4 regions of the Alteromonas sp. ABM1_013 genome follow, and region 1 is predicted to be linked to each of the others. Evidence: predicted binding sites of a transcription regulator. Region 1 holds the regulator's gene; each other region holds the start of a gene.
The links. Region 1 encodes sigma-54, which starts transcription at its own class of promoters, with help from an activator protein. Its sites were predicted from a motif close to GTTGGCACGNNNNTNGNNT; they were not measured.

Region 1 (7,722 bases):
ATCGGCTACCAATATTGGCTGTTCGGATAATCATGAATACACAAACTCAGATGCACTATATCGAATCGGCAAAGCGCGTTATCGACATTGAAACGCAGGCTATTGCTAACCTTGCTGAGCGCTTAAATGGTGACTTTATCACTGCATGCAACATTCTCTTCAACTGTAAGGGAAAAGTGGTTGTAAGCGGTATGGGAAAATCTGGACATATCGGTAATAAAATTGCGGCTACGCTAGCCAGTACAGGTACTCCAGCGTTCTTCATGCATCCCGGTGAAGCCAACCATGGCGATTTGGGCATGCTAAGCAAAGGAGATGTGCTATTAGCCATTTCCAATTCTGGTGAAACCAATGAGTTAGTTAACTTGCTGCCCGTGGTTAAGCGCTTAGGTATTCTGGTAGTGGCGATGACCAATAGTGCTGATAGCTCGCTAGGCCAACACGCAGATGTAGTGCTGGATATTAGTGTAGAAAAAGAAGCGTGTTCATTGGGTCTGGCGCCCACATCAAGCACAACGGCCACACTGGTTATGGGTGATGCCCTAGCGGTAGCCCTACTTGACCAAAAGGGTTTCACTTCAGACGACTTTGCGCTGTCGCACCCCGGCGGTAGCTTAGGTAGAAAGCTGCTGCTTAAAGTGAGTGATATCATGCTAAGTGGCAGTGATATCCCACTAGTAAATTTAAATGCAACTGTTGCTGATGCACTTTTAGAAATTTCCAAAAAGGGCCTAGGCATGACTGGTGTTATCGCACCCGATGGTTCGTTAACAGGCGTGTTTACTGATGGTGATTTACGCCGAATACTTGATGCCCGTATAGATGTGCATAGCGCGACAGTAGAAGATGTAATGACCAAAGGCGGCAAAACAACCACAGCAGAGCAGCTAGCTGTAGAAGCCCTAAACCTAATGGAAACCCATAAGATAAGCGCACTAATGGTTACCGATGAAAAGCGCAACCCTGTCGGAGCCTTCAACATGCACATGCTTTTGAAAGCGGGAGTACTCTAAATGACGACAACTCTATACACCGATTTAGACCAGGCACTTTTTGAGCAGTTGGCAAATATTAAGTTACTGGTTTGTGACGTGGATGGCGTATTTTCAGACGGTCGCATTTACTTGGGCAACGACGGTGAAGAACTTAAAGCTTTTCACACCCGAGACGGATATGGCGTGAAAGCCTTGGTAAGTAATGGTGTTAACGTCGCCGTGATAACAGGGCGTCGCTCAGCAATTGTAGAAAACAGAATGAAGGCGCTAAACGTAGCACATATTATTCAGGGTGAAGAAAACAAAGCTGACGCCCTCGGCGAATTAATGAAAAGCCTAGGGTTGAACTCAAGCGAAGTTGCCGCCGTAGGAGACGATATGCCCGATACAGGTATGTATCAGCACGTAGCGGTAAAAATTGCGGTTGCCGATGCTCACCCTTTTGTTGCAAAGCAAGCGAACTGGATCACCACACTTCCGGGTGGATTTGGCGCAGTTCGAGAAATATCGGACACCATTTTGCAAGCTAAAGGCGTTGCAAATGATATTTTCGGAGCTAGTGTATGAGCCAGTTTGGCTTCAATCGCTTAGGTTTAAGTATATCGGCGCTATTTATCTTAGCTATGCTTATGTACATCCCAACGTGGATGGAAGAGCAGCCTGAAACTCAAGGTAGTAGCGAAAATGATGCGCTCAAGCCTGCCTACAAGGCAAAAAACTTAACAACAACCTTGTACAACCAAGACGGTGAGTTAAATCACAAAGTCTTTGCAGAGTCGATGGAGCATTACGACCAATTAGGCTTTGTTTTATTCCAGCAACCTAAATATACCCTTTATACAGAAAGCGCTTCATCACCCTGGGTTGTAACTGCGCAGGAAGGAACGCTTTATAACAATGAATTAATTCAGCTTGAAGATAGCGTTGTTATTGAAAATCAAACCAGCGATGATTTTGTCAAAAGTTTATCCACGGAATACATCCAGATAAATTTAGACACGAAACAAATGACATCTGATCAACCCGTTGAGATACTGGGTACGCAATATCTTATTTTAAGCAATGGGTTTAACGCGAATTTACGCACACAAGAATACGAGCTTTTAGATCATGTACAAACGACTTATTCCCCTAGCAACTAGCGTTCTACTTGCCATCGCTAGCGGTGCGGTAATAGCCAGTGAAGAAGATTTTTCACAACCCATTAAGATAGGGTCAAACACCCAGTTTATTGATGGTAAAAACAAAACCGCGCTGTACAAGGAAGATGTACTTATTACCCAAGGTTCACTCCTAATCGAAGCTGATGAAGTAGAAGTAATAGCTACAGATGGCAGCGGCCGTGAAATATTTATCGCCCGTGGCAACCCTGCAAGCTATTCTCAATCACTAGAAGACGGTACACCGGTATCAGCGAAAGCCAATGAAATTCGCTATGAAGTAATTAATCGCACTATTTCTTTGGCGGGTAATGCTGAGCTACAGCAAGATACCAGTAAAGTGCAAGGTGATAAGATTACGTTCGATATGATTACTGAACAATTGCTTGCAACGGGTGGTGCCGGTGAAGATGGTGAAGGTCGTGTTACCACAGTATTTACTCCTGACACCATTCGTAAAACATCGTCTAAGAAAGACAACGAGGACAATGAATAGCAATGGCAACTTTGAGCGCTAAAAACCTTGCTAAATCGTATAAATCGCGACAGGTTGTTCGCGATGTAAGCCTTTCAGTGTCTACCGGTCAAATTGTTGGTCTTCTCGGCCCTAACGGCGCTGGTAAGACCACCACTTTTTACATGATTGTAGGCTTAGTCAACTTAGACAAAGGCAAGATCGAAATTGATGATAATGAGCTTACTCACCAGCCAATGCATGAGCGCGCACGCCGCGGTATAGGCTACCTCCCGCAAGAGGCATCAATATTTAGAAAGCTTACGGTACATGAAAATATCATGGCCATTTTGCAAACCCGTAAAGATTTAAATTCACAGCAGCAAGAAGAAGAAGCAGACGCCCTACTTGATGAATTTAATATCAACCATATACGTAATAGTACGGGGATGAGTTTGTCAGGGGGAGAACGGCGTCGCGTAGAGATTGCTCGAGCTCTGGCAGCAAAACCACAATTTATTTTGTTAGACGAACCATTTGCCGGTGTTGATCCAATATCAGTTAATGATATAAAGAAGATAATACAGCATCTGCGAGATAGGGGTATTGGTATCCTTATCACGGACCATAACGTACGCGAAACATTGGATGTTTGCGAAAAAGCGTACATTGTGAGTCATGGCGAGCTTATTGCGCAAGGAACTGCGGAACAGGTTTTAAGTAATCAAAAAGTAAGGGACGTATACCTAGGCGAACAATTCAGGCTATAGTTAGTGTAACCTAATTGTCATTTTTCAGTTTCGCTCTGGTATATTTAATTTAGAGCATTTAAATAAGACGTAGATGAAACCATCTTTACAGCTAAAATTTAGCCAACAACTTACCATGACACCTCAGCTTCAGCAGGCAATTAAACTGCTGCAGCTTTCTACGCTTGATCTCCAGCAAGAGATACAAGAAGCCCTCGATTCTAATCCGCTTTTAGAAGTGGAAGAAAGTAACGACGAGCCACAAGTAGAAAAGAACAATGTCGATAGTGACGATAGCGCTGCTGAAGCGACCGCTTCTGCATCGAGCGATACGCTAGAAGCGGGAGATGCACTGGAGAAGAATGATCTTCCCGATGAGCTACCTATCGACAGTACCTGGGATGAGTATTATTCGGCTTCTTCCGCGCCTGCACCTGGCCCATCTAATGATGATGAACAAATCTTCCAAGGTGAGACCACAGAAGACATCCAAGAACATCTTCTTTGGCAAATGCGCCTCACTCATTTTTCAGATACTGACCGCGCTATCGCTACAGCAATCATCGACTCAATTGACGAATCAGGTTATTTAACCGTTACTCTTGACGACATCTTAGAAGCGGTCAACGACGATGATCTAGAAGAGCCTATCGAAATGGACGAAATAGAGTGTGTACTTAAGCGCATTCAAATGTTCGACCCCATTGGTTCAGGTTCTCGTACACCTCAAGAGTGTCTTATGGTGCAATTACGCCAGTTTTCAGAAGACACACCGTGGCTTGCTGAAGCGAAGCAGCTTATTGAGGAATATTCAGACTTACTGAGCAGTAAAGACTACCGCACGCTAATGCGTAAGAGCCGATTGAAAGAAGAGCAGCTGCGCGAAGCAATGCGTTTACTTCAAACCTTGAATCCTCGCCCAGGTAGTGCTTTAGTTACTAAAGAGCCTGAGTACGTTATTCCTGATGTCTCAGTAACCAAGAAAAATGGCCGTTGGGTGGTTGAACTGAACCCCGACAGTCTGCCTAAATTAAGCGTAAACCAACAGTACGCAGCGATGAGTCGTCGTGCCAAGAACAGCAGCGATTCACAATTCATCCGCTCACACATGCAAGAGGCCAAGTGGTTCATAAAGAGCCTTGAATCTCGCAACGATACCTTAATGAAGGTTGCAAATTGCATTGTGCAGCAGCAAATGGGCTTTTTTGAGCACGGCCCGGAAATGATGAAACCAATGGTGCTAAATGATGTCGCAGAAATGGTAGATATGCACGAATCGACTATTTCGCGTGTAACAACGCAGAAGTATATGCATACGCCCCGTGGCATCTTCGAATTGAAGTATTTCTTCTCAAGCCACGTAGCAACAGAGTCAGGTGGTGAGTGTTCATCTACAGCGATTCGTGCATTGATCAAGAAGTTAGTGGCTGCGGAAAATCCTAGCAAGCCGCTAAGTGATAGCAAGATTGCTTCATTGTTGGCCGAGCAAGGCATAAAAGTCGCTCGGCGAACAATAGCAAAATACCGGGAATCATTGTCGATCCCGCCGTCGAACCAACGCAAAAGCCTTATTTAAACGGGCTTAATAATATAAGGAAGACGAAATATGCAAATCAACCTTACTGGTCATCATGTCGAAATCACCGACTCTTTGCGTAATTATGTCGATACGAAGTTCAGCAAACTTGAACGTCACTTTGATCACATTTCTAATGTGCATGTCATCCTGAACGTTGAAAAATTAAATCAAAAAGCTGAAGCGACTGTTCATTTAAGTGGCGCTGAAGTATTCGCATCCTCAGAAAATACCGACATGTATGCGGCGATTGACAGCATGGTTGATAAACTCGACCGGCAGGTAATCAAGCATAAGGAAAAACTGAAAAAACATTAGTAGTTAATTGAGCATGGATATACAAGCCATCGTAAGTCTGGACCGCACCGAGTGTGCGGTTCAGTGTAATAGTAAAAAGCGAATTCTTGAGATCATCGCTGATATCGCTGCCAAGCATAACGATAACATCGACCAGGCAACGGTTCTAAATAGCTTGATGGCTCGAGAACGTATGGGTAGCACGGGTATTGGTAACGGGATAGCACTGCCTCACGGTCGCTTGGCCGGCCTTGAGAAGGTAATAGCAATCGTTGTAACAAGTACACCAGCTATCAACTTTGATGCCCTAGACGAAAAGCCCGTAGACATATTCTTTGCTCTTCTCGTTCCCGAAGAGCAAACCGAAGGACACCTTCAGACACTGGCTACCGTAGCCGGTAAGCTAAGCGACAAAGAAACGATTAAAACAATACGTCGTGCAACAACCAGCGACGAAATTATTTCTGCATTAAGTTAAACAATAAGTGCCTACACCTCATAGGTAGGCGCTTTATTCGACAACTCGTATGTGATGAAACCAGAATATAAGGGAGAATTTAGGTGAAGCTGATCATAATCAGTGGTCGTTCGGGGTCTGGTAAGTCTGTCGCACTTCGCGCATTGGAAGACTTAGGTTACTACTGTGTTGATAATATCCCAGTAAATTTGCTTCCCACCCTCACCCATACTGTTGTTGATGAATACGATCAAGTTGCAGTAAGTATCGACGTAAGGAATCTTCCCAAAAATCCAGATGACTTGGTAGAGATTCTAGATTACCTGCCTTCTTCTTGGTCGATGACTATAGTGTACATTGACGCAAGCGATGACGTTCTGGTTAAGCGTTTTAGCGAAACTCGCCGTCTTCACCCTTTAGCTAAGCTAAATAAGTCTCTATCGGAGGCTATTAGGGCGGAGTCTGCGCTTCTTGCGCCAATTACTGAACGCGCTGATTTATACCTAGATACAGACAAGCTAACAATACATCAACTCGCCGAATTGATCCGTGAACGTATATTGGGTAAGAAAAGTTCACGCCTTGTTCTTGTCTTTGAGTCATTTGGCTTTAAACACGGCATACCTAAAGATGCTGACTACGTTTTTGACGCGCGTTTTTTACCTAACCCGCATTGGGAGCCAGACCTTAAACACTTAACTGGGTTAGATGCCCCCGTGGAAGTATTTTTAGGCTCACAACCCGTAGTAACCAAATTTATTTGGCAGATTCAAAACTTGATGACCACATGGCTTCCCCATTTAGAACGCAACAATAGAAGCTATGTGACTGTGGCTATCGGTTGCACTGGCGGCCAACACCGCTCAGTCTATATTGCCCAAACCTTGTCGAAAACGTTCAGCGAAATACACCCTGATGTTCAAATTCGTCACAGAGAGTTGAACCAGTAATGACTATTCAAAAAACGCTTACAATCGTCAATAAACTAGGCTTACACGCCAGAGCAGCCACGCAATTGGTTAAGCTTGCTAATCAGTTTCATGCCAAAATCATTTTGAAAAAAGGCGATAAAGAAGCCGATGCAAGCAGCGTCTTAGGCTTGATGATGCTGGAAAGTCACCAAGGTGAACAGGTAGATGTTATTGTCGATGGTGATGACGCGGTCGATGCACTTGCTGCAATTGAGGAGCTAATTGAAGGCAGATTTAACGAAGACGAATAGTCTCAACCCGAATATCTCTTGACGAATTAATCAACAGCTAGCTTAGTAATTCCAAATTCTTGCGTAAAAGCCACGCAATTATCATGACAGACTTAATATAATTGCGATATTCTACGCACACTTAGGCTACACAGCCTTTATTTTCCATATCAGCTTAGTAGGAATAACGCCTTATGGCAGAAGCGCTTGTTTCTAAATACGTACAAACCCAATTACGCGCACTTAACGCAGCGTTGATAAACGGTCAATTTGTATCTGTACGTAAGCTTCTGCTTGAACTTCCCCCTTCAGACGTTGCGCATATTCTCGAATCTAGCCCTAGCAGGACCCGTGATGAGTTGTGGGAGCTAATTGATAGCGACTTTCACGGTGATATTTTAGAAGAACTCTCTGATGATGTTCGAAACGGTATTATCACAAAGATGCTCCCCGCCAATGTGGTTGATGCACTTGAAGAAATGGATACCGATGACTTGGCAGAAACGCTGAGTAGCCTTCCTGAACCTGTGCTGGCAGACATTCTCGATTCAATGGATGCACAAGACCGCGTACGTGCAGAGCAGGCGCTGTCTTACGGTGAGGAAACCGCTGGTTTCATCATGAACACCGATACCATTACCTTGCGTCCTGATGTAACCATTGATGTGGTTCTTCGCTACATTCGCTTAAAAGGTGAGTTACCGGAAAATACAGACACTTTCTATGTGGTCAATAGAACCGACAATCTGGTCGGTATCATCCCTGTTGCCCGTCTTCTCACCGCGGATACCGACGACAAGGTGTCTGATGTTATGGACGAAGAGTCGGAGGCC
Region 2 (7,722 bases), 330 kb from region 1:
TGCCTACTTCAGCGAATAGCTCAACGTTTTCTTTCATTGAGACGGCTTCAAGTAGTGCGTTAGCTGAAGCCTTGTCACCTTCTTCGAGAAAAGTGACAAGCTGCTTTGCTTCTTCTAACGATATTGGAACGTTTACATTCGTTGACATCCAGTAAACCTCATTTATCTGGTGAGCGTCTGGATCAACCTAAACGTTCGAATATTTTATCTAATTTTTCTTTAAGCGTTGCCGCGGTGAAAGGTTTAACGACGTAACCATTCACACCCGCTTGGGCGGCGGCAACGATCTGTTCCTTCTTCGCTTCGGCGGTCACCATAAGTACTGGCAAATGCTTAAGTTTGTCATCGGCTCTAATCGCGCGGAGCAAATCTATACCCTGCATACCAGGCATGTTCCAATCAGTAACAACAAAGTCGAAATCGCCTTGTTGTAACATAGGTAATGCAGTGCTTCCGTCATCCGCTTCCTGAATGTTGGCAAAACCCAAGTCTTTGAGTAGGTTTTTGATGATACGTCTCATGGTTGAAAAGTCATCGACCACGAGAATTTTCATGCTTTTGTCCAAAATAGCCTCCACTGAGGGGTTAATTGTTTTTAATTTCTATTCTTCGTCAGCTTGCCACGATTTCATTCGTGATTTGAGTTTTAACATGGCTTGACTATGAATTTGACTGACTCTCGACTCACTTACGTCGAGAACCTCGCCTATTTCTCTTAAGTTTAGTTCTTCATCATAGTAAAGTGAAAGAACAATCGCTTCTCGCTCGGGTAATGTCGTTATTGCATGGGCCAGCGCTTTTTGAAATGCGCCCTGCATTAAATCTTCTAACGGTGCATCACTGCCTCGACTTTGCTCGGTAGTGATCACATCTTCCGACACACCTAAATCTTCAATGCCGACCAACTTCCCGGCATTTACTTCATTGAGCATCTGGTGATAATCCTGCAAGCTCACATTAAGCTTGTCAGCAATATCAGAATCTCGTGCGTCGCGCCCAGTTTCACTTTCTACCTGAGATATCGCTTCTGTTATTGCGCGACCATTTCGGTGAACAGAACGTGGCGTCCAATCACCTTTGCGTATTTCGTCCAGCATGGCACCGCGAATGCGGATACCTGCGAAGGTTTCAAAGCTTGCGCCTTTTGACCCATCAAAGTTTCGAGCGGCCTCTAACAAACCAATCATGCCTGATTGGATAAGGTCATCAACAAGTACACTCGCAGGCAGGCGCGCCATCAAATGGTGCGCAATACGCTTAACCAGAGGCGCATGTCTTTCGACTAACTGCGATTTATCTGTTTGCTGTTGATAAGCGGCTGCCTTGCTGTTCAACGTTGACTTCCTACGGCTTTTTCTGCAACTAATTGTTCAATGAAAAATTCTAAGTGACCTCCAGGCTGCGCTGGAATAGGCCAAGTAAGCGCCCTGTTTGCTAGCTTGGTTATCGCTACGGCTGCAGGAGAGCCTGGAAAAGCATCAACAATAGCTGTTTGCTTACGCACAGCTTTGCGAATATTTTCGTCAAATGGCACCGTCGCCACTAATTCTAGTGCAACATCAAGAAAACGCCCTGTCACTTTGCTTAATTTGCTAAATAATTCCTGACCTTCTCGCACATCGCGAACCATATTGGCCACAACTTTAAAGCGAAAAACACCGTGCTCACGGTTAAGGATTTTTATCAGCGCATACGCATCAGTTAGTGATGTTGGCTCATCGCAAACCACCACCATGATATCTTGGGAGGCTTTAGAAAAGCTTAATACCATATCTGAAATGCCAGCAGCGGTGTCGACTATTAATACGTCTATTTGAGAACGCAGCTCGCTAAACGCTCTTATCAAGCCAGCGTGCTGTGTGGGTGAGAGTTCCGCCATTGACTGCGTACCAGATGTGGCGGGCGCAATCTTAATACCGTGGGGGCCGGTTACTAAAACCTCGTCCAACGTGCACTCGCCAGAGAGTACGTGAGATAGGTTTTTCTCAACTCGCAGGCCTAGCATCACATCTACGTTTGCAAGACCAAGGTCCGCGTCAAGAACCATTACACGCTTGCCCTGCTTCGCCATGGCGATAGCAGTGTTAAGCGTAATGTTTGTTTTACCGACGCCACCTTTACCACCGGTGACGGCGATTACTTTGATTAACCGTGATTGCTTCATTTTTCTTAAGCTACTCGCTTGATCGTCAATCATACTGCTTATGCTGTTTTAATTGCGTTGTTACCACTAGTATGATTCAAACCGTACTTTTTATAAAGCTTTGCAGCAGCGGAAACTAAAGATTTCGCTTCTGCAATCTTAATGTCTTCAGGCACTTTTTGACCATCGGTGACATAACTAACCGGTAGTTGGTATTCAACCGCTGCACTAAGTACCTCTCCTAAAGAGTAGCACTCATCTAACTTTGTGAAAATACAGCCACTTAGTTCAATATCGTCATACGCTTGAATGATTCTCTGCAAAGCCGGATATTGCGTATTGGCTTGCGCTACCAAATATTTTTTAACTTTTGGCATTTGGCCATTGTCGAACTGCTTAATTTGCTTAATTAATCGACTATCACGCTGACTAAAACCTGCTGTATCAATCAATACTAGTCGCTTATGACGAAGTTGGAACAATAAATCTGCGAGTTCTTCACTAGTTTGCGCTTTTCGCACAGTACAGCCAATAATTTTTCCGTATGTCGCTAGTTGCTCATAGGCTGCAATTCTATACGTATCAATAGTTATCATAGCTACCGATTCTGCACCGTATTTTTGCGCGTAGCGGGCGGCCAACTTTGCAACCGTGGTTGTTTTACCTGTACCAGTAGGCCCGACTAATGCAACGGCACCTTGTGAGCTTAGTATATCGTTTCCGGTAACATTTATGCGATTAGCCAATAGGTTAAGAAGATATACCCACGCGTCACGTTCGTTGTAATGAGCCGGTGTATAGCTAATCAGCTGAGTTGCTAGTGCACTACTCAAACCCATATCGGTTAATCGCGTGACCAAGTATTGATGAACAGGTTTTTGACGCTTGTTCTTCGCTTCCATTAGGTCTGCAACTTGATACTGCAATACGTCGCGAAGTGAAGCTAACTCTTCTTTGATTTGAGCTAGTTCAGCAGACTGGGATACAGGAGTTTCACCCATACTTGACGCTTGATGCTCAGGAAAAGTCTGTTGCTCGATAGCATCTTGTGCTGGTGACTGTGTTTCAAGGTCGTCGATAAACGCTTCTGAAAAATCTAAGTGAGATGCAATTTCGTTGGCGTGCTTAGCGTTCGCTGACATTGGCTGTGCTGGTTGTGCAGAACTACCTGCCACTGTGTTTCCACCATGCTGCTTTTCCAGCAAGGCTTTTAAGCTATCAGGGCCATCGTCGCCAATAATTTCACTTAAGCTAGGCACAGCCTTTTGGCCAGGCGTTTTGGCAGCGGTCTGTGGTGTCGCCTTAGGCGTGAAAAGCTTGGCTTCAGGCTCTTTGTCGTAGGCTGCTACAAGCTCGATACCGTCAGCAACTTTGCGATTTGACATGATCACTGCATCACTGCCCAACTCAGCTTTAACTTGGCTTAGCGCCTCACGCATATCTTTGCCGAAGAAACGTCTAATTTTCATTGCAACCTCTCCAATCACCCAGTGTCAGATTATTGACCGACCGAACTGACTATTTTTATTTGTTTGTCGTCAGGCACTTCTTGGTATGAAAGAACATGCAGCCCAACAACAGAATACTTTAAGAAGCGAGACAGAACGGGTCGTAGCATGCCTGAGGTAAGGAGTACTGCAGGTTCTCCCTCTAACTCTTGCTGCTGACTGGCTTGCTGCAATGATTTCTGCAGCTTGTCTGCCAGACCTGGCTCTATACCAGCACCGTCTTCGCCACCTGCTTGAAGAGACTGGTGCAACATCTGTTCCAACTCTGGCGCCAAGGTTATGACAGGTATCTCTTTTGCCCCCTGAGTAATTTCCTGAACGATTAAACGTTTGAGTGCTATACGCACCGCAGACACCAATACATCTGGGTCTTGGCTCCGTGTGCCGTACTCGCTAAGCGTTTGCACGATGGTGCGCATATCGCGAATAGGCACGCCTTCAAATAGTAAGGTTTGCAGCACTTTCACAACGGTACTAAGCGGCAGAATATCGGGCACCAAACCTTCGACCAATTTAGGGTGCTGTTTGGCCAGCATATCTAGAAGCTGTTGCGCTTCTTCATGCCCAAGTAACTGATAGGCGTTATTTGAAAGTAACTGACTTAGATGAGTCGCAACAACCGTAGCGGCATCAACAACCGTGTATCCAAGCGTTTGCGCGTGCTCGCGCTTATTAGGTTTAATCCAAACCGCATCTAGCCCGAAAGCAGGGTCTTTAGTAGCCCGCCCCTCTAGCTTGCCAAACACTTGCCCTGGGTTAATGGCAAGCTCTTCGTCGTGACTTATAACGGAATCGCCAATTGTGACGCCGAGCATAGCGATGGTATAAGTGTTAGGCTCTAAGTCTAAATTGTCGCGTATATGAACAGGTGGAATAAGGAAACCCAGCTCTTGCGATAGTTTCTTACGTACGCCTTTAATTCGTGTCAACAACTCACCACCTTGAGTTTTATCAACAAGCGGAATTAAGCGATAGCCCACTTCTAAACCAATGGTATCCACCTGCTGAACGTCGTCCCATCCCAGCTCTTTAACTTCAGGTGCAACAGTTTCATCTTTTGAAATGTTCTCTGGCAATTGAGGTTCTTCAGCTTTCTTCTTAGCTTGAACTGTCTGCCAATATGCAAAGCCCGCAATCAAAAATGAAAAACCCAAGAATGCGATATGAGGCATACCCGGGATGATACCCATGACGAAAAGCACGCCTGATGCAATATAAAGCGCTTGATTATTTCCTAGCTGACCACGGATCTCTTTACCCATTTCTTGGGTTTCGTTTTCTCGAGTAACGATAATCGCCGTTGCTACCGAAAGTAGCAATGAAGGTATCTGCGCCACCAAACCATCACCAATGGTCAAAATAGTGTAAATTTCTATCGCATTTCCAAATGAAAGACCGTGCTGAATCATGCCTATGAATAAGCCGCCAACAATATTGATAAGCATAATAAAAAGGCCAGCAACCGCATCGCCTTTTACAAACTTTGATGCACCGTCCATCGACCCGTAAAAGTCAGCCTCTGCGGTTATTTCTTCGCGACGCTGACGCGCCTGGTCTTGATCGATATAGCCTGCATTTAAATCAGCGTCAATTGCCATTTGCTTACCTGGCATAGCATCCAAGGTAAAGCGAGCACTTACTTCTGAAATACGTCCCGCACCTGCGGTTACTACCTTGAAGTTAATAATAAGAAGGATAGCGAAGACAACAATACCTACAGCATAGTTACCACCGATAACAACCGCACCGAAGGCTTCAATCACTTTACCTGCCGCATCTCCCCCTTCGTGGCCGTACAGTAATACAACGCGAGTAGAGGCGACATTCAATGCAAGTCGCAAAACCGTCGCTATCAATAGTACTAGAGGAAATATGCCGAAATCGACAGGCTTTTGAGTTAATACTGCCACCAAAATAATGACGAGAGAGAGCGCAATATTAAAGCTGAACAATACGTCGAGTAAAAACGGCGGCATGGGTAGTATTACCATTCCCATGATTGCCAAAAGGACAATAGGCGCGCCTAAACCACTGGTAAAATTTTGCAGCTGATTTTTATCGAATCGCTGAAGATAACCGGATAACTGCATGGCTGGGTGTCTCTCTATCAGAAAATTGACGCTTTATGTAAATCTTCATTAGAGTTTTCAACTAACGTGCCAGCTTTGTACGAAGCGGCATTTAAGTACACCAATAGAGCTAAAGAGTATGCAGAAGATATAAATAGGCCCCTAAAAAAACCAGAAATATAGATACTTAGCGACGGTATTCTGGAGGAATAGGCAAATCCCGTTTAAGTGGCTTAGGACGCTTCCCCTTCCCTGCCCTATGCGCTTTAAGCTGATAAACGTGTGCTAGCACCTGTGCTACCGCCATAAATAAGGCGTTCGGAATTTCATCGTCGACTTCTGTCGAATAAAAGATGGCACGAGCAAGTACAGGAGAAGGTATTAAGGGTACGTTATTGGCGGTAGCAATTTTTCTGATATGCATGGCCAATTCATCAGCCCCTTTTGCCACCACAACAGGTGCTCTTACGCCCTGTTCATCATACTTAATCGCTACTGAAAAGTGAGTCGGGTTGGTTACTACCACGTCTGCCTGAGGTACTTCCTGCATCATGCGCTTGGTTGCCGCCTGATACTGCAAGCGGCGAATTCGGCCTTTAACCATAGGGTCGCCTTCCGCATTTTTCCTTTCGTCTTTTACCTCTTGCTTGGTCATTTTCATTTCTTTGTTGTGCTTATACATTTGATAAGGCACATCAATGAGCGCGATAGGGATCATGCCGCACACCAAAATAAGAAACGCCCACTTAAGCATGTCGAGCGCGTGAAAGATGTTTCCCGGATATAGCTCCATATCTAAATGCAGCGCTTCATCTTCGAAGAACAGTAACGCTCCGATAGCCATACCAATTATGACCACCACTTTTGCAATAGACTTAAGTAACTCTACCAAGCCATTCGTGCCAAACATGCGTTTGAAGCCTTGAATGGGGCTCATTTTTGAACCCTTAGGTTTTGCACCTTCCCAGGTAAAGTTAAAACCGCCAAGCGCAATAGAACCATAGATACCCGCGATCATTGCTACGACCATGTATAGCACAACGGCAGGACCTACTGCCGAAAAGGCTTCACCCCATGCGCCAAACATGTGGGTAATATCATAGGTTTCGTCACGAGAGAGAATGAACATTCTCTGAGTAAGTTTAAAAACAGATTCAGCAATCCACCCGCCCACAAACAAGAACATAAAAGCACTGACGATAAGTACTAGGGTCGTAGAGAGTTCACGGGAACGAGCTAGCTGCCCTTTTTTTCGGGCATCTTCGAGTTTTTTCCCCGTGGGGTCTTCTGTTTTTTCGCTTGAATCTGCCATGTTTTCCTACGAACAAATATTCAATAGTTCACACATAAACTGTTCGGCTCTAAACCATTGGGTTTCGAAGTGTGCAGTAAAGTTATCAAGTGTTATCCAAATAATCAGTAATCCCATTACCTGAGCAATGGAAAAACCAATACTAAAAATGTTTAGCTGTGGTGCAGCTTTGGTCATTACGCCAAACGCCAAGTTCACGATAAGCAGCGAGACGATTGGCGCAAGGGAGAGGGTCACTGCCGATATAAACATCCAGCCGGCCCAATGGGCAATATCGCGGAACTGTTCACCGGTCCACCATGCTTCGCCTATAGGAAACGCCTCAAAGCTCATGACGATCATTTGTATCATGGACAAATGTCCATCCAAGGTCCAAAACAATAAGGTCGCTAGTATCAGATAAAACTGGCCGACTGCGGGCACGTTAATACCGTTTACCGGGTCAACGATTGACGCAAACCCCAAACCGGTTTGCATTGCTATAATTTGACCTGCAAGCACGAAGGTATTGAGTACCATCATTGATATAAAACCAATAGCAATGCCTATTAGCAACTGCTGAATAACGATTAAAAATGTGCCCACATCCACCATATTTTCTATGGGTGACGGGGGCACTACCGGCATGATAATGAGCGTGAGCATTATACCCAACAAGGCTCTTACCTGCGGCGGAATGGATTTAGCACT
Region 3 (7,722 bases), on a different contig from region 1:
ATTTTAGTTCATTTATTAATCGTAGTGAAAAGCGGCTAGTGACATCCGGGTCGACCACAATAAGTGGTGCATCAAGAAACCCGCGATGAGCGTGCCAAAATACTTCTAGGTCTTTGTGTGAACTCTTGGAAGCGGCAATGAGTGCATGGGGTTGGCGAACTAGCACGTCTTTAACCGCTACTTGAGGGTAATCTATCGGGCTATCGTGAAATAGCGTTTGCGCCCCACAAACATTTAATAGTTTATTTCCCCATGCATTGGGGCCAATAGTCATAAGTGGCGCCGTCCATGAATAGTAAAACACTGATTTACGTGGCTTCTTATCGTATTTTTGTCTTAGGTTTTTTAACTCGCTGAGAAAATCATTGGCGAGCTGGGTGGCTTTTTTTTGCGTGTTAGTAAGTGCACCAAGCCTTTTTATTTCACTAGCAATATCTGTGATATTTCCAACCTTGCTGGTAAATACATTAAGCCCCATTGAAGAAAGTCTATGTATATCCTGAGGTTTGTTACCTCCGTCCCAAGCAAGTATTAAATCTGGTTCTAATGCCACTATTGCCGCAATGTCAGCACCTTGAAAATCGGCTATTCGTTGAATACTCTTGGCAGCTTCTGGATAGTCACTGTAGTCACTTACACCTACAAGGTTTGACCCTAAACCTAAACTAAATGCCCATTCTGTAAGGTGTGGTGCAAGGCTAATTATTTTTAAGTCGGAAGGTTCCGCATCCAATTGTTCATTTAAACCGCCGGAAGGAAGTTGCTCTTCGTTGGTAATTTTTCTTGTCCCGACGGTAGGATCTGTTGCTTTGTTGGCATGTGCGCAAATAGGCATTGAGCACAGCAGAAAAAAAGAAAATGCGCTTAGTGCGCGCAATATTTTCATAGCGCAACGGCCATGGCAAACAGGGTTAAAGATGCAAATGCACTCGTTGCTATCATTGCCAAAGTAACCGTGTTTTTAGCTTTTAACATGTGAGAATACTTAACGTCATTTTTGCCTCCTACGCGGGCATATCGAAATTTCTTATTAGCATAAATTGCAGGGCCCCCCAGTTTTACATCTAGTACACCACCCATAAGCGCCAGAAGTAGTGACGTCTTATCTTTTACTTGTGAGCGTTTTATAGCGCTAATGCCTTTTACGGGATGGCTAATAAGAAGAGTTATAAAGCCGCCAATAGCAGCGGGTGGAAGGGTAAGTAAATAAACCAGCTTGCGAACGGGTTTTGCAAAGAGTGCCATTGCAGGCGTGCGGTAGTGCCATTGCCACGACGTGAGCAAAAGTAACCTATAGATCAGTGCACCTATTGGCCCTGCAACCACAAAGTAAAAAATAACGCCGCAATACAGGTAAAGAAATTTAAGCCAAAGCGACTCAATCGCTGCTTTAGCAATACCAATGTCTGTTAGAGAGTTACACTGTCTTGCGGTAATGGTCTGAACCATTTCTCGTGCAAGAGACTTTTTATTTCTACCAACACTTGCCAGCACCTTTTTATACTGCTGACGCTGGTAGCCAAAATCGAGCAGCGCGACGAGAATGATTGCTTCAAAGAAAACGGGGTACTGAGCCATGTACACTAAGATGGCGATACAAACTACTAAAGGCGCAATTAAAACTAGAGCGGCTAACGAACCTGAAATGTAGTGCTGAGACGGGCCGAAGTCTCGTGATGGCACTACCTTACGCCCCATTTGCAGAACGAGGTAGCGCATAAGTGTTAGGGGATGTGTACTTTGGGGCCAGCGCCACAAGGCATCTACGGCGAGAGCCAGCCAAAGTACTAATAGCGACTGATATTGCGGGTCGCTAATTACCTCTGTCATATTATTTTGCGAGGGCCTTGATCATTGCCATAACTAGCTGTGCAGAATGCTTAGCAGCAGTGTCTAAATATTCTTTAAAGCTCACTGATGAAGTTTTACCAGCAATATCTGATAACGAGCGAATCACAAGAAACGGTGTATCTAGCATATGGCAGGTTTGACCGATAGCTGCTCCTTCCATTTCCACCGCTTTCATATCAGGAAAGTTTTCACGCAATTCCGCCACCGCTTCATCGCTCCCGATAAATGCATCACCAGTGCAAATCAAGCCCGTTGTCGATTGTAATGAAGTAATTTCTGCAGCTGCACTACGTGCTGTTTCCATCAATGCGGTATCACAGCGAAAATCTTCAGGCATACCTGCACATTGACCCAGCTTGTAACCAAAATGGGTTAAATCGGCGTCGTGGTGAATAACGTGACTTGCTATCACTAAGTCACCAATATTCAGGTTCTTGTCGAAACCACCTGCAGAACCTGTATTAACAACTGCATCAGGAGCGTACTGCTCAATCAATACAGTGGTAGCGATAGCGGCTGCTACTTTACCAATGCCGCATTTAACCAACACCACTTCAATGTCGTTGAGTGTGCCTTCATAGAATGTAAGGTGTTTCCACTGTGTTTCTTTTACGTTCCAAAGCGATGCTTTAAGTAGCGCAACTTCTTCATCCATTGCACCTAAAATACCAATTTTTTTCATAACATTACCGAGGGTGTTAAGAGAGTTAAAAGCGTGAACACGCTATTGAATGCACTAATTGTATAAGGAAAATAGAGAAACTGACAGAAAAATGCCTTTGTTACCGCTATTTGAGAGTAAGAAAACAGCAAAGTAACAAAGGCTAGGGGAAGCTCTGATTAACCGTTTCAGGCGGCAGCTGGTCTGCTTGAACGCACAGGACGGGTAGGGCGCTTGGGTGGTTCTGGGTTGTGCGTAGGTAGCTGTGCCATTTTATTTTGTAGACGGCGATAAGGGATCAGTTTGTTTTCCAAGCACTCGCGAATATCGTCAACCGTGTAGCCAGATTTAACTTTAATCCTTGCGTGCGGAAGGCCTGCTGCATCTAAAGCGCCCGTTACAAACCAATCTTTTTGCGTTTTATAGCCTTCTTTCCCTTGGCTGTGAACCAAATCGATAGCCATAACAGGGCTCATATCTTGTTTATCGACCAGTACAAAGTCGAGTTGTCTGCTAGATGCTCTGCTAAGCGCTTGGCTTGCTGTCTTCTTGTTGGTTGATTGACGTACTGATACAAGGTCATTAAGACGTACGCGGCACACTATTCTAAACTCTCGACCCATGGCCTGTTCAATAAGGTTTAAAAAAGTATGCTCTACCGGAGTGAACAGTTGTGCTTTCCGCCTAAATGGAAATGCTACTCCACCGTCTGACAACTTTATGGCACCTAGTGCAACGACTATAAGTAACATCATTAAAATAATTGCCAATTCCATCGTAACCCTCGCAAATATCAATAGAAAAAGTCATGACATGAGTAACTGAAGGTCAGCCTGGCCCAGTGTATATAGCTTAGCGGCATGAGCTTCGTTTACGGCATAGGCGTCATAAAAATGACGCTTATTGCTGTCATGAAGTAGTTATTGATGAAATTGCAAGGCGGGTGCCAACATTAGCTTTGTTGGCAGATTTCTACGATGTATTTATTGATTTTTTGAGGTGACTAGAATATCAACCTGAGAACCGGCATTGTCAGGGCTTATAACTACCCTTACGGCATTATCTTGAGAGGACAATAATGTACGGCCTCTAATAGCTAGATGGGGCTTAAGTAGTGGGTGAGCGCCTTGGTATTCGCTAAGTATCTCACTTGGGGAGCGTGGTGAGTGATAAACCATAACTGCCGACGTGTCTTTTTCGAAGGCTTGGCACTGTCTTGCATCATTAGATATTTTCACCTGCTGAAACTCGGCGGGGCACGACACAATAGAAGGTTGGCTTAAAGACGGCATCGCACCCTGGTTAACTTTTTGCTCATTAACTTGGGCGTTCGACGAAGAATCTACTGAAAGAGTGTCTGCAAAACAGGCACTTCCTGAGGCTAATGCTAAACAAAATAAAAGCTTCTTAGTGTTTACGTGCTTCATAGGTAGGTTCTTCATCCAGTGGGCGATATTCTTAATTCCTTGTTACGATACTAGAGGCGTTGCGCTTTTGCTTCAACTAAACCTTGGTCTATTAAGGTATGTAAGTAGAGCTTTTCGTATCTTCTGTTGCGTGTAAAACAAAAAAGCTCGATAGCGAGGCTATCGAGCTTTTAATGACAAGGAATATTCGCGAAGGTTAAACGCCAATATAATCCATGATACCTTCTGCAGCCTTACGGCCTTCGTCGATAGCGGTAACAACCAGGTCACTACCACGCACCATATCACCACCAGCAAAAACTTGTGGGTGTGAAGTTTGGAAAGCAAACTTACCCGCAGAAGGCGCGCGTACGCGACCTTTCTCATCAAGCATAATGCCGAAATCGGCAAACCATGGCGCAGGACTTGGTTGGAAACCAAATGCGATGATAACAGCATCTGCTTCAAGTACGTGTTCAGAACCTTCTACTTCAACAGGGCGGCGGCGACCATTTACATCAGGCGGCCCCATTTCAGTTTTCACGAACTTAACGCCACAGGCTTTTCCGTTTTCATCAACGGCTATATCAAGAGGCTGTAGGTTGAATTTAAACTCAACGCCTTCTTCTTTAGCGTTAACCACTTCGCGGCGTGAACCAGGCATACTTTCTTCGTCACGACGATACGCACAGGTTACTTGCGCAGCGTCTTGACGAATAGAGGTGCGAACACAGTCCATAGTGGTATCACCACCACCGAGCACAACAACACGCTTGCCTTTCATGTCAACAAAATCAGCAGGGTCTTTTTCAAGTCCCATTACGCGGTTGGTGTTAGCGATAAGGAAAGGAAGTGCATCATAGACGCCTTCAACGTGTTCGTTATCGAAACCACCTTGCATCGACTTGTACGTACCCATGCCCAGAAATACTGCATCGTATTTATCAAGCAAATCCTGAAACTGGATGTCTTTACCAATTTCGGTGTTAAGTACAAACTCAACACCCATTTCGGTAAAGATTTGGCGGCGTAACTTGATAACATCTTTCTCTAGCTTGAAAGACGGGATCCCAAACGTTAACAGGCCACCAATTTCTTCGTATTTATCGTAAACAACAGGTTTAACGCCGTTGCGAACTAGAATATCAGCACATGCAAGACCCGCAGGACCTGCACCTACAATTGCCACTTTCTTGTCGGTCCATACCACGTCAGACATATCTGGGCGCCAGCCCATTTTGAATGCCGTATCGGTAATGTATTTTTCAATACTACCGATGGTAACAGCACCAAAATCGTCATTCAGCGTACACGCACCTTCGCAAAGTCTGTCCTGCGGGCATACGCGACCACATACTTCCGGCAAGCTGTTGGTTTTATGAGAAAGTTCTGCCGCTTCTAGAATACGCCCTTCATTTGCCAAGCTTAACCATTGGGGAATGTAGTTGTGCACAGGGCACTTCCATTCACAGTATGGGTTACCGCAGTCCAAGCAGCGATCTGCTTGGCCTTCGGTTTGAGATTGGCTTAGCGGCTGATAAATTTCCGCGAACTCTTGCTTACGTACCATGATCGGCTTTTTAGGCGGATCGATACGTTCAACATCGACAAATTGATATACGTTCTTTGCCATAAACTAAATCCTCCTACTGAGCCTGAATGCGTAATTCAGCACTTGAACGACTAATGTGACCAAGCAAGTTTTTCACATCACTGGTTTTTGGCTTAATAAGCTTAAAGCGTTTCAGCGTTGCGGCGAAATCAGTAAGCAGTGACAACGAGTGCTCGCTTCCTGTTTCTTCGTAATGCTGATTAATTAAGCCTCGTAAGTGCTCAGCAAGAATCGCTTTGTCTTCAATAGGCATAACATCAACAAGCTCGGCGTTTACACGGTTATCAAGGTCGTCGCCATCATCCATAAGATAAGCAAAACCACCTGTCATACCTGCGCCGAAGTTCACGCCAACCGGACCAAGTACGGCAATAATACCGCCTGTCATGTATTCACAGCCGTTGTCGCCAATGCCTTCCACTACTGCAATAGCACCTGAGTTACGTACCCCAAAACGCTCACCAGCGCGGCCAGCAGCAAGCAATTTACCGCCTGTTGCGCCGTAAAGGCATGTGTTACCCATGATGGCGCTGTCGTGGGCGTCATACGAGATATCGCGCGGCGGGTGGATAACAAGCTTACCGCCAGTCATCCCTTTACCTACGTAATCGTTGGCATCGCCTTCAAGGTGCATATGTAGGCCGCCAGCGTTCCATACGCCAAAGCTCTGGCCCGCTGTACCGGTAAGTTCAACCTTTATAGGTGTATCTTCAAAGTCGTGATTACCGTGATGTTTAGCAATTTCACCTGATAGCAGAGCGCCTACAGAGCGGTCTGTATTGCGTACTGGGTATTTGAGGGTAATTGACTCACCATCTACCACAGCTTGCTGAGCATCTTTAAGCATCTGAGCATTTAACTCGCCTTTATCGATAGGCGCGTTAGTGGTTTGCGAACAAAATAGGCGAGTGTGGTCGCCCGCTTTAGGCTGCGCAAGTAGTGGCGACAGGTCCAAGCGATTTTGTTTAGCAGTAATGCCGTCTAGCACTTTAAGTAGCTCTGTGCGGCCAACTAAGTCGTCGAACTTAGCCACACCCATAGACGCCATGATCTCACGTACTTCCTGAGCGATAAATTTAAAGTAGTTCATCACCATGTCAGGTAAGCCGATAAAGTGATCGTCACGCAGCTTTTGATCCTGCGTTGCTACACCGGTCGCACAGTTGTTTAAGTGGCAAATTCGTAAGTATTTACAACCAAGCGCTACCATTGGGCCCGTACCGAAACCAAAGCTTTCCGCACCTAAAATACCTGCCTTAACTACGTCAAGACCGGTTTTCAAACCACCGTCGGTTTGAACGCGTACTTTATGACGCAAGCCGTTTTCAATTAGGGCTTGTTGCGTTTCAGACAAGCCCAATTCGAACGGACTACCTGCATACTTAACAGACGTTAATGGGCTTGCCCCTGTACCGCCGTCGTAGCCTGACACGGTAATAAGGTCGGCATAAGCTTTTGCTACACCTGTTGCAATGGTGCCTACACCCGGCTCAGATACCAGCTTAACCGATATAAGAGCCGTTGGATTAACCTGTTTCAAATCGAAAATTAGCTGAGCCAAATCTTCAATTGAATAGATATCGTGGTGCGGTGGTGGTGAAATAAGGGTTACACCTGGCACAGAGAAACGAAGCTGTGCGATGTACTTATTTACTTTATCACCAGGAAGCTGACCACCTTCACCTGGTTTAGCACCTTGCGCTACTTTTATCTGAATAACGTTAGCGTTTACCAAATAGTGAGGTGTTACACCGAAGCGACCTGACGCAACCTGCTTAATTTTGGAGTTCTTTTCAGTACCAAAACGAGAAGGGTGTTCGCCGCCTTCACCTGAGTTAGACTGACCGCCTAAGCGGTTCATGGCAATCGCTAGCGCTTCGTGCGCTTCAGGGCTTAGTGCACCAATTGACATGGCTGCGGTATCAAAGCGCGGGAATAAGTTCTCCGCTGCTTCTACTTCGCTAACATCAATAGGGTCGCAATCAGGGTTAATAGCTAGCAAGTCGCGAATGTGCGCTGGCGCACGGTCGTTAACAAGCTTGGCATATTGCTGATAGTCATCGTAGTTACCTGACACCACCGCCTTTTGAAGCGTACTCACTACGTCTGGGTTATAGGCGTGATATTCGCCACCGTGAACGTATTTAAGCAAGCCGCCGTGATCGACAGACTTACGCTTAAGCCATGCAATA
Region 4 (7,722 bases), on a different contig from region 1:
GAGTTTCGAAAAACTCTGCGATCTCTTCATCTGAACTTCCTAGACCGAGTTGACTAAATAAGCTGTTCATTGTGGGTTGTTCAGTAAACATAACACCTCCCTTGGGTTATCTAATAACAAGAGCTGTAGAGACAACGAGTGGCGTGTTGATTACACTACCGCTCAATTGTTTCTACCTAGTTACTAAATGACTACCCCAAGCTCTGTGCTTAAGATCACCCGGAACTTTTGAACTTGCAGCGCCCTGAATAATACATTAAAGGTACTCAGCAAACTCTTGTGGTGAAATTACCTCACCTTCTTCAGCTGGAACTGGACAAACAATAACCATGAGTTCGTCTTGCGTCATACCTGGAACCCACTTAGTTAAAAATTCTTCTGTAGTGAGTTCCATTGCTTCACAGTGTGCCCAATCTTCTGTGGCCCACAAAAGCGCAAGTTCAGCGTCTGGCCAAACCGGCACACCATCTTCTTCGTCAGTGGTTAGCATGACACAACCGTGTTCATCTTTAAGGATAAACAATTTTTTTTCGGATTTAATCGTCTCCAAGCTAGCTTCTAAGCGCTGAAATGCGTTTTTTTCTAGTAAAGGATGTATTTGGGACATAGTACTCTCTTTTTAATTCTGTCATTTATGTGCCATATATAGTGGCACTCGCGCAAAACCTATTGGTTGCATTTAACTTACTGTAGATACGCTGTCTATAATCTCGTCAAGGCCAACACGCCGTATTTGCTTCATACTGTGTATGTATAATTTCAATGATACGTTTTCAAGGGTCGCAATTTTAGTCACGTTAACATTGGCTGGTATCTGTTTTTCTATATTAGTGGGTAGCACGGCTACCCCACCTTCGCTAAGTAAGTTGTTAAGAGCAAGATTTAACGAATTGGTCCTTAATTTTGCATCGCGAAGCTGCGGGTAGGCGGTAAGAAGCCAGTCCCTAGCCTTAGTACCCCAGTCAATTGCTACAAAATCAGCGGCATTAACAGCATCCGAATTCTTTCCAACACGATAGAGTGCAATTTCATGTTCCATCAAAACTGTGCTATTTACTTCCTCAGATTTGAGTGGCTCTGTAGAAAAAGCGAGGTCTGTAACTCTTTCGTGCAGTTGGCGGGAAAGAGTATCTAGGGTCAAGACTTCTGCCTTTACAGACCAATCAGGAAATGAGTTGTGAAGATGGCTTAGCATTGTAGGCAATAGCAATTCACTGGCGAGCTGTGTCGCTCCACAAACTACATACTCAGATGACTGTATTTGCAGCTCTTGTTTGGCTTCGTTGAGTGTGGCGCATAATTGCTTAGCGTAGGGAAGCAACTTTTCTCCGGACTGCGTAAGTTGGATACTGTTGCGCTGCCTAATAAAAAGCGTCGTGTGAAAATACTCTTCAAGTAACTTTATCCTAGCACTAACGGCAGATTGAGTAAGGTAGAGATTTTCAGCGGCTTTACCGAAGTGACGTGTTTTTGTCACCTCTATAAAAGTGGTGAGAAAGCGTATATCCATGCTTAATTTACAACCGAATTGATATGACTCTAAACTGACATAGATAATACGGTAAGTAAATACAAATGCACAGAAGCGCACCACTATAACCGGTGCGCTTAATTAAAAATTCATCAACTCGCTTAATTAATACTCTTCTTGATGCAAACGTCGTTGCTTTTCACGACGTTGCAAGTCACGCTTCTGTTTTACTTTTACAGAGCTATGACGTTTAGAATTTGTTTTCTTTGCGTGAAGATCTTCCTCTTCTACCGAGTCCCATTCATCACGCTGGTAACGATAGTCTTTACTCATTGACTTCTCTGGGTTGTTAACACTTTTTAATTATCATCCTAAGCCGAAAAATAGAAAACGAATTTTAATCATCGTAGCGACAAGAATTTTTGATGATATCTTTGCTGCTTTCTCACATGCGTGTTTTGCTAATCCATATGTCATTTTTGTGACAATACGCCCACAACAGCAACCCTTTAAAAAAATTCGGATATACTCTTATTTTTCATGCATTTAAAGAATACAAATCTTTTGCGAACAGTTTCTAAAAAGGCCCATTTGCAAGAATATTCCTCTGAGTCTCCGTTACTTTTTAACCCGTTAAAAAATTTTTTATTGATAAGAGAAAAATCTTTTGTTTTATCTTCATTTTTATTTATTTTAAAAGTGCGCTGAACAAAACAATACGTTGGGTACAACATGAAAAGTTTAGCTATTCGACTATCTCCAAAACCATATATTGACCGTCAAAAGTTTCCCTATGGCTTTCGTAAATCAGGTGACTTCAGTATCACTGAAGCAGATCTTTTAACTAACTATGGCAAGACCTTATTAGGCCTTGAAAGCGGTGAACTTTCGCCAGAAAGTGAAGATGAGCAACATTTCGTTGCATTCATCAATGGCAAAGTTGAAGCAGTGAATAACCTTGAAAAAGCGTGGGCAAAATATGTCAGGCTGGCAAGAGGGAAAAAACACTTTTATACCCTCCACAGCAGCGCTAGCAATCAATCAGAATACGATGATGATTACTCTGAAGAAGAATTTGATGTAGCCTAAGTTAAAATCATACCAGTTCACATTATAAAGCTCGCTCAGGCGAGCTTTTTTTGTTTTAGATGATAAATGATCTCAATCAAGGCTATGCAAGAAGAAAATGAAGAAAGGTTAAGGACTGTCTACACTTAGAGTATTAAAGAGTGACATTAACTAATGGTAACTGTCACTCTATACAAAGAGCCCTAGCAAAGGAGGCGCAACGATGATCATTAGTTCAAAACAGCTTACTCACTTTTCTATTCACGCCGTTGATGACAAGGTAGGCGGTGTTCGCGATATTCTCTTTGACGATGAAACGTTTACCGTACGTTATTTGGTTGCAGATACAAATACGTGGCTTCCTCTTAGCAGAAAAGTTGTTATTTCTCCTATCGCTGTGACAGAGCTAGATAGCAGTGATGACACTGTTCACGTAAATATGACTGTTAAAAAGTTAAAGAATAGTCCGTCAATTGATGAACATAAGCCCGTTTCTAGAGAGTATGAAGAAAACCTCTTCAAGTACTTTGGTTACGGCTACTACTGGATTGGGCCAGGGGCATGGGGAGAATTTGCACATCCCAATGAGCTCGTTGAATTACAGCAAGCAGAAGAATCCGAAACACTTCACCCTGAAAAAACGAGTAATCATTTGAGGGCTGTTGGCGAAGTGGGAGGTTATGAGGTTGCTACGACTACCGACAACGTTGGACACATAAGCAATTTTATAATCGACACGCGAAGTTGGAAAATTGTGATGCTAGTGGTTGATACCAATAACTGGCTTCCAGGCGGTAAACATCTTGCGCTATTACCGAGAGACATTGAAAATATCGATTGGGCGGCACACTGTGTTGCGGTCAACCTGAGTCATGACGAATTGGTCAATAGACCAGAGGTTGATAGTGATAGGATTGCAGAAGAGGACTACATTGCCCTTTTGAGAAAGCAACTGGATAAATCGTCTAAGATTTGAATTTGAATAAATGTTAAACGATATAATGTCCGTGTTGGCACGGACATTGTCGTTGTAATAATGGATACGAAAAAGTTACTTGCAGAAGAATTCGTCCATAAGCGCAATAAGTCGTTTGACACGTTCATCCGCTAGTCGATAGTAAATTGTTTGCCCTTCCCTTCTCGTAGCTACCATTTTCGACTCTCGCAATAGCGCAAGGTGTTGAGAAATCACGGGCTGTGAAACATTGACTACTTCTAAAAGCTCGGTTACCGACTTTTCCTCTTTCAACAATGAACAAAGCACCATAAGACGTGTTTTATTCGCAAATTGCTTAAGGAAGATCTCAGCTTCCACCGCATGTTCCATTATATCCTCTGAACCTATTACCATATCTTCAGACATAAGCACTTCCTTTCTTTAACATTTCTGGCAATAATTTAGCTATTAATTATACTAAAGTATAAGACATTTTGCCGACTTGCCATTATATGCGACGAATTCCGGTAATTCATATTGTTTTATTGAGATTCGATCCTTACATTAGATTAACCTTATCTTAATTACATAAAGTTGTTATCAATTGAAAGTATTATGCTAATAGATATTAAAACTCGGATTGAGAACATCAGTTTCGATATTCGATGCGTCACTGCAGAAAAAGCTTCAGAAGAGCTAGTGCACAATAATGGCGCTCTCATCGATGTCAGGGAAAGCAATGAAGCAGCGAGCCAGCCAGTCCCCTCTGCCCACAACATTCCACGAGGCGTGCTCGAGATGAAAGCACTGGAGAAATTCAAAGATGCCTCTACACCGCTTTACATTCATTGTGCATCTGGCGTTCGTGCCAAATTAGCCGCTGAGCAATTAATGCTTATGGGATACGAGAACGTATCAGTAGTAACGTGTCCTGTATCATCTATTAACCTCGCTCTTGAAAAGTGACTTGTATAATCAGTCTATGCTATAAGTAGCCCATAAAGCGGGTTAAGGGCGTCGTATGCTTAAATCTACACTCGAACAATGGCGTATGTTTAAAGCCGTTGTTGATGCTGGTGGTTTCAATCAAGCAGCTGCAGAAGTACATAAAAGTCAATCTAGTGTTCATCACGCTGTTCAAAAACTTGAGAATGCCATTGGTGTAACACTATTTGAAAATATTGGCCGTAAAGTACAGCTTTCTCCGCAGGGTGAGCTCATGTATCGCCGCGCTTCGTTTTTGCTTAACGAAGCTCACAAGCTTGAAGCGGTAGCAAGTAGCTTAAAAGTAGGAACAGAAACAACACTACGTATAGCTGTGGATATTATTTTCCCTTCTGAGTTATTGTATAACGTGCTTGCCAAAGTCTCTGCAGAGTTTCCTCTCTTACGCATAGAAATAGAGGAAACCGTCCTTAGCGGAGCTAACGCGTTATTAAGTAGCGGAAAAGTAGATTTGGGCATTTCTCCCTTTGTCTTTCCGAATGGTTTTAGCGAAGACTTATGTGAAATCGAGTTCGCCGCGGTGGCTCATGCTAAACATCCTTTGCATCAATTAAATAGAACTCTTACCTTAGAGGATCTTAAAACTCATCGTCAGATTGTCGTTCGCGACTCATCTGCAGAGCGCAAGGCGGATGTGGGTTGGCTGGGTGCAGAACAGCGCTGGACAGTGAGTCACGTGAGAACATCTTTAGATATCATCGCTCAAGGATTAGGATTTGCATGGCTACCTATAGCCATTATCAAGGATGAATTAGAAAATGGTACGTTAGTACCGCTTCCTTTGGATAACAATGCGGCGTTGAGAAAAGCCCTTCTCTATCTTTCTTTCGAAGATGGAGACACGTTAGGCCCAGCGGCACGCGCATTTATGGGAGAACTGAGGTACCAAACAATGAACTTGCCTACCTCTGAGTTTATGCTTGATTGATGTATAAGTAGCTCGCGCATTAGCTCACCACTGCAGGCAAATGTTGAAAGCCTAACACAAATCCAAACAACGAGATTGTTACACCTATCAAGGCTACTGCACCATCGTCTGTAGCCATTCCAACCGCCATAATGAACACTGCCAATGCGGGAATAAGACCCATAAAGGGAATAAGCTCTAACGGAACCATTACCAAGCCGCAGCCCACACAATTCAATGCAATTAAAGAGCGGAACACGGGCTGTCTCATAAAAAAACAACGGGGAACGAGAAATCGGTCAACACTAGCCGCATAGGGTTTTATTTTTTCCACTATATGGCGTAGTTGATCAGCATCGCAATGTATATCCATAACTTTTTGAGGTAACCATGGATGTCTGCTACCGAGTAATATTTGCAATGCAATAAGTAAAATCGTCACACCGGTTAAAGAAGGTACACCGGGAATAGCGCCTATAGGGGTGCAGGCGATAAAGGAAGGAAGCGCTAGCATCGGGCCAAATCCCCGTTTTTCCATTACTTCCCAAAAGTCTGCAAAATAAAATAAATTTTGACTAGCCCGAGGCTGCATTTTTGTCAGCAGCTCGGTTAAGGTCATTGATCTCTCAGCTGTTTTTGCCCACATTTTCAATTCCTTTGACATAAATTTAGCTGTAATCCCCTAATTTCAGAGAGCAAATGCGGACCTACTATGCGCAAACCTTCGGTAAATTTTATCTACTCTTTCCACCAATTATAAAATTGCTCCCCCAACAAATTGTGCGAAAAATGTGCCATAGCTCTATGCACACACAATTCATAAGGTAATGGGAATACTTTTTGCAGTCGTTTGTAAATAGGTAACACTCAGACTGTATTTGATAGATCGAAACCCGGTTAGAGCAAATAGTGGAAACGAAGTATTAAACAGTCGTTCGCTGAATTAAGCTTACATGCTTGAGGTGAGTTACTTAAATGCTAATGTAGTGTTACATGACCTATACAACATAACGCTTGGAAATAAACGATCAAAACTAGGTATCTAGTTATTTTTCCTTGCTGTTTATGATAAAACTATAACATTGATTTTATTCCATATTTTAAATGGAAAGTAATAGAGAGGGACATCCACGTGCTAACCGTACTTTTAGTTGATGATGACGCCGAGTTTACAGAAGTAGCTTGTACTATTATTGAATTTTTAGGCCACGACGTTCTAACCGCTGCTACATTAGCTGAAGCCCGTGATTGGCTTGAGAAAGAAACATTCGATCACGTACTGTTAGATTTTATGCTGCCTGATGGTAGTGGCGCTCATCTATTTAATGAACTTGATGCGCTTCCTAAGCGTCCTCGCGTTACTCTAATTACTGGTCACCCTTCGGTTAAAAGCGTGATTAAAGGCTTATGTGGCCCTACCGTAGACTACCTTGTAAAGCCAATACAGCGCGAAGAAATTGAGGCTGTTCTAAGTAAAAAACAAAAAGACACAACACCTAAAGAAGAAACAATTGAAAAACACTTCGATTTGCTGATAGGCGAGTCTCCCGTGATGAAAGAGTTATACAAACTCATTTCAAGAGTCAGTAAAACAAGTGCTAACGTCATGCTGTTAGGCGAAAGTGGCGTTGGTAAAGAAGTGGTTGCTGCTGCAATTCACCGAGCTTCTGAAAGTGAAGGTCCTTATATCGCCACAAACTGTGGTGCCTTTTCTAAAGAATTGATTGGTAGTGAACTGTTTGGCCATGAAAAAGGTGCCTTCACTGGTGCGGTAGGTCGTAAAGAAGGTGTGTTTGAGCAGGCGGAAGGTGGCACCCTTTTCTTAGATGAAATCACAGAAATGCCCATCGATATGCAGCCCAACCTTTTGCGCGTACTTGAAAATAAAGTAGTGCTTCGCGTAGGTGGCACAAAATCTATACCTGTAAATTGTCGCGTAGTATCTGCAACAAACAGAACAATGGAAGAAATAGCGCAAAGCAAAGTGTTGCGCGAAGATATCTATTTTAGATTGGCCGTTTTCCCAATCACTATCCCACCATTACGTGAACGAAAAGAAGATATTCCGCTGCTAGCGAAAACTTTTATTGCAGAATTTAACAAAGATAACGGTTCTAATTTTAAATGGGAAGATAATCAACTTGAAACGCTTCAAGCCTATGATTGGCCAGGAAACGTTCGTGAGTTAAGACACTTCGTTCACCGTGCAGCAATTATGAGTGACCCTGAGAAGAGTGAGATTGAACTTCCTAAAACTATTGAATCTCCTTTTGCACAGAAGCAGAGTACGACACCTGCCCTTCAAGCTGGAAGAACGATTGAAGATGTAGAAAA

Region 2: the regulator sigma-54 is predicted to act here: its motif matches at 5,797-5,815, upstream of flhA (flagellar biosynthesis protein FlhA).
Region 3: the regulator sigma-54 is predicted to act here: its motif matches at 3,445-3,463, upstream of ACXAGK_RS05845 (DUF2726 domain-containing protein).
Region 4: the regulator sigma-54 is predicted to act here: its motif matches at 6,169-6,187, upstream of ACXAGK_RS15805 (exopolysaccharide biosynthesis protein).

Annotation. Positions count from the first base shown of each region.
Region 1 is NZ_JBSWXH010000001.1:438,486-446,207, reverse strand. Features, by position in the region: gene ACXAGK_RS01930 (calcium/sodium antiporter) at 1-30, shown strand, start outside; gene ACXAGK_RS01925 (KpsF/GutQ family sugar-phosphate isomerase) at 33-1,013, shown strand; gene kdsC (3-deoxy-manno-octulosonate-8-phosphatase KdsC) at 1,014-1,562, shown strand; gene lptC (LPS export ABC transporter periplasmic protein LptC) at 1,559-2,137, shown strand; gene lptA (lipopolysaccharide transport periplasmic protein LptA) at 2,106-2,651, shown strand; gene lptB (LPS export ABC transporter ATP-binding protein) at 2,654-3,379, shown strand; gene ACXAGK_RS01900 (RNA polymerase factor sigma-54) at 3,453-4,934, shown strand; gene hpf (ribosome hibernation promoting factor) at 4,965-5,252, shown strand; gene ptsN (PTS IIA-like nitrogen regulatory protein PtsN) at 5,266-5,709, shown strand; gene rapZ (RNase adapter RapZ) at 5,793-6,638, shown strand; gene ACXAGK_RS01880 (HPr family phosphocarrier protein) at 6,638-6,910, shown strand; gene mgtE (magnesium transporter) at 7,084-7,722, shown strand, end outside.
Region 2 is NZ_JBSWXH010000001.1:773,127-780,848, reverse strand. Features, by position in the region: gene ACXAGK_RS03290 (protein phosphatase CheZ) at 1-148, opposite strand, end outside; gene cheY (chemotaxis response regulator CheY) at 183-566, opposite strand; gene ACXAGK_RS03280 (RNA polymerase sigma factor FliA) at 603-1,334, opposite strand; gene ACXAGK_RS03275 (MinD/ParA family protein) at 1,331-2,197, opposite strand; gene flhF (flagellar biosynthesis protein FlhF) at 2,203-3,612, opposite strand; gene flhA (flagellar biosynthesis protein FlhA) at 3,642-5,741, opposite strand; gene flhB (flagellar biosynthesis protein FlhB) at 5,908-7,032, opposite strand; gene fliR (flagellar biosynthetic protein FliR) at 7,039-7,722, opposite strand, start outside.
Region 3 is NZ_JBSWXH010000002.1:263,112-270,833, forward strand. Features, by position in the region: gene ACXAGK_RS05830 (cobalamin-binding protein) at 1-886, opposite strand, end outside; gene ACXAGK_RS05835 (cobalamin biosynthesis protein CobD/CbiB) at 883-1,830, opposite strand; gene ACXAGK_RS05840 (5'-methylthioadenosine/adenosylhomocysteine nucleosidase) at 1,832-2,533, opposite strand; gene ACXAGK_RS05845 (DUF2726 domain-containing protein) at 2,701-3,288, opposite strand; gene ACXAGK_RS05850 (hypothetical protein) at 3,496-3,939, opposite strand; gene ACXAGK_RS05855 (FAD-dependent oxidoreductase) at 4,136-5,551, opposite strand; gene gltB (glutamate synthase large subunit) at 5,565-7,722, opposite strand, start outside.
Region 4 is NZ_JBSWXH010000005.1:232,851-240,572, forward strand. Features, by position in the region: gene ACXAGK_RS15760 (DUF2789 domain-containing protein) at 1-91, opposite strand, end outside; gene ACXAGK_RS15765 (DUF2750 domain-containing protein) at 257-607, opposite strand; gene ACXAGK_RS15770 (LysR family transcriptional regulator) at 680-1,510, opposite strand; gene ACXAGK_RS15775 (hypothetical protein) at 1,637-1,804, opposite strand; gene ACXAGK_RS15780 (MaoP family protein) at 2,204-2,560, shown strand; gene ACXAGK_RS15785 (PRC-barrel domain-containing protein) at 2,763-3,515, shown strand; gene ACXAGK_RS15790 (ArsR/SmtB family transcription factor) at 3,591-3,902, opposite strand; gene ACXAGK_RS15795 (rhodanese-like domain-containing protein) at 4,092-4,442, shown strand; gene ACXAGK_RS15800 (LysR family transcriptional regulator) at 4,498-5,409, shown strand; gene ACXAGK_RS15805 (exopolysaccharide biosynthesis protein) at 5,429-6,034, opposite strand; gene ACXAGK_RS15810 (sigma-54-dependent transcriptional regulator) at 6,521-7,722, shown strand, end outside.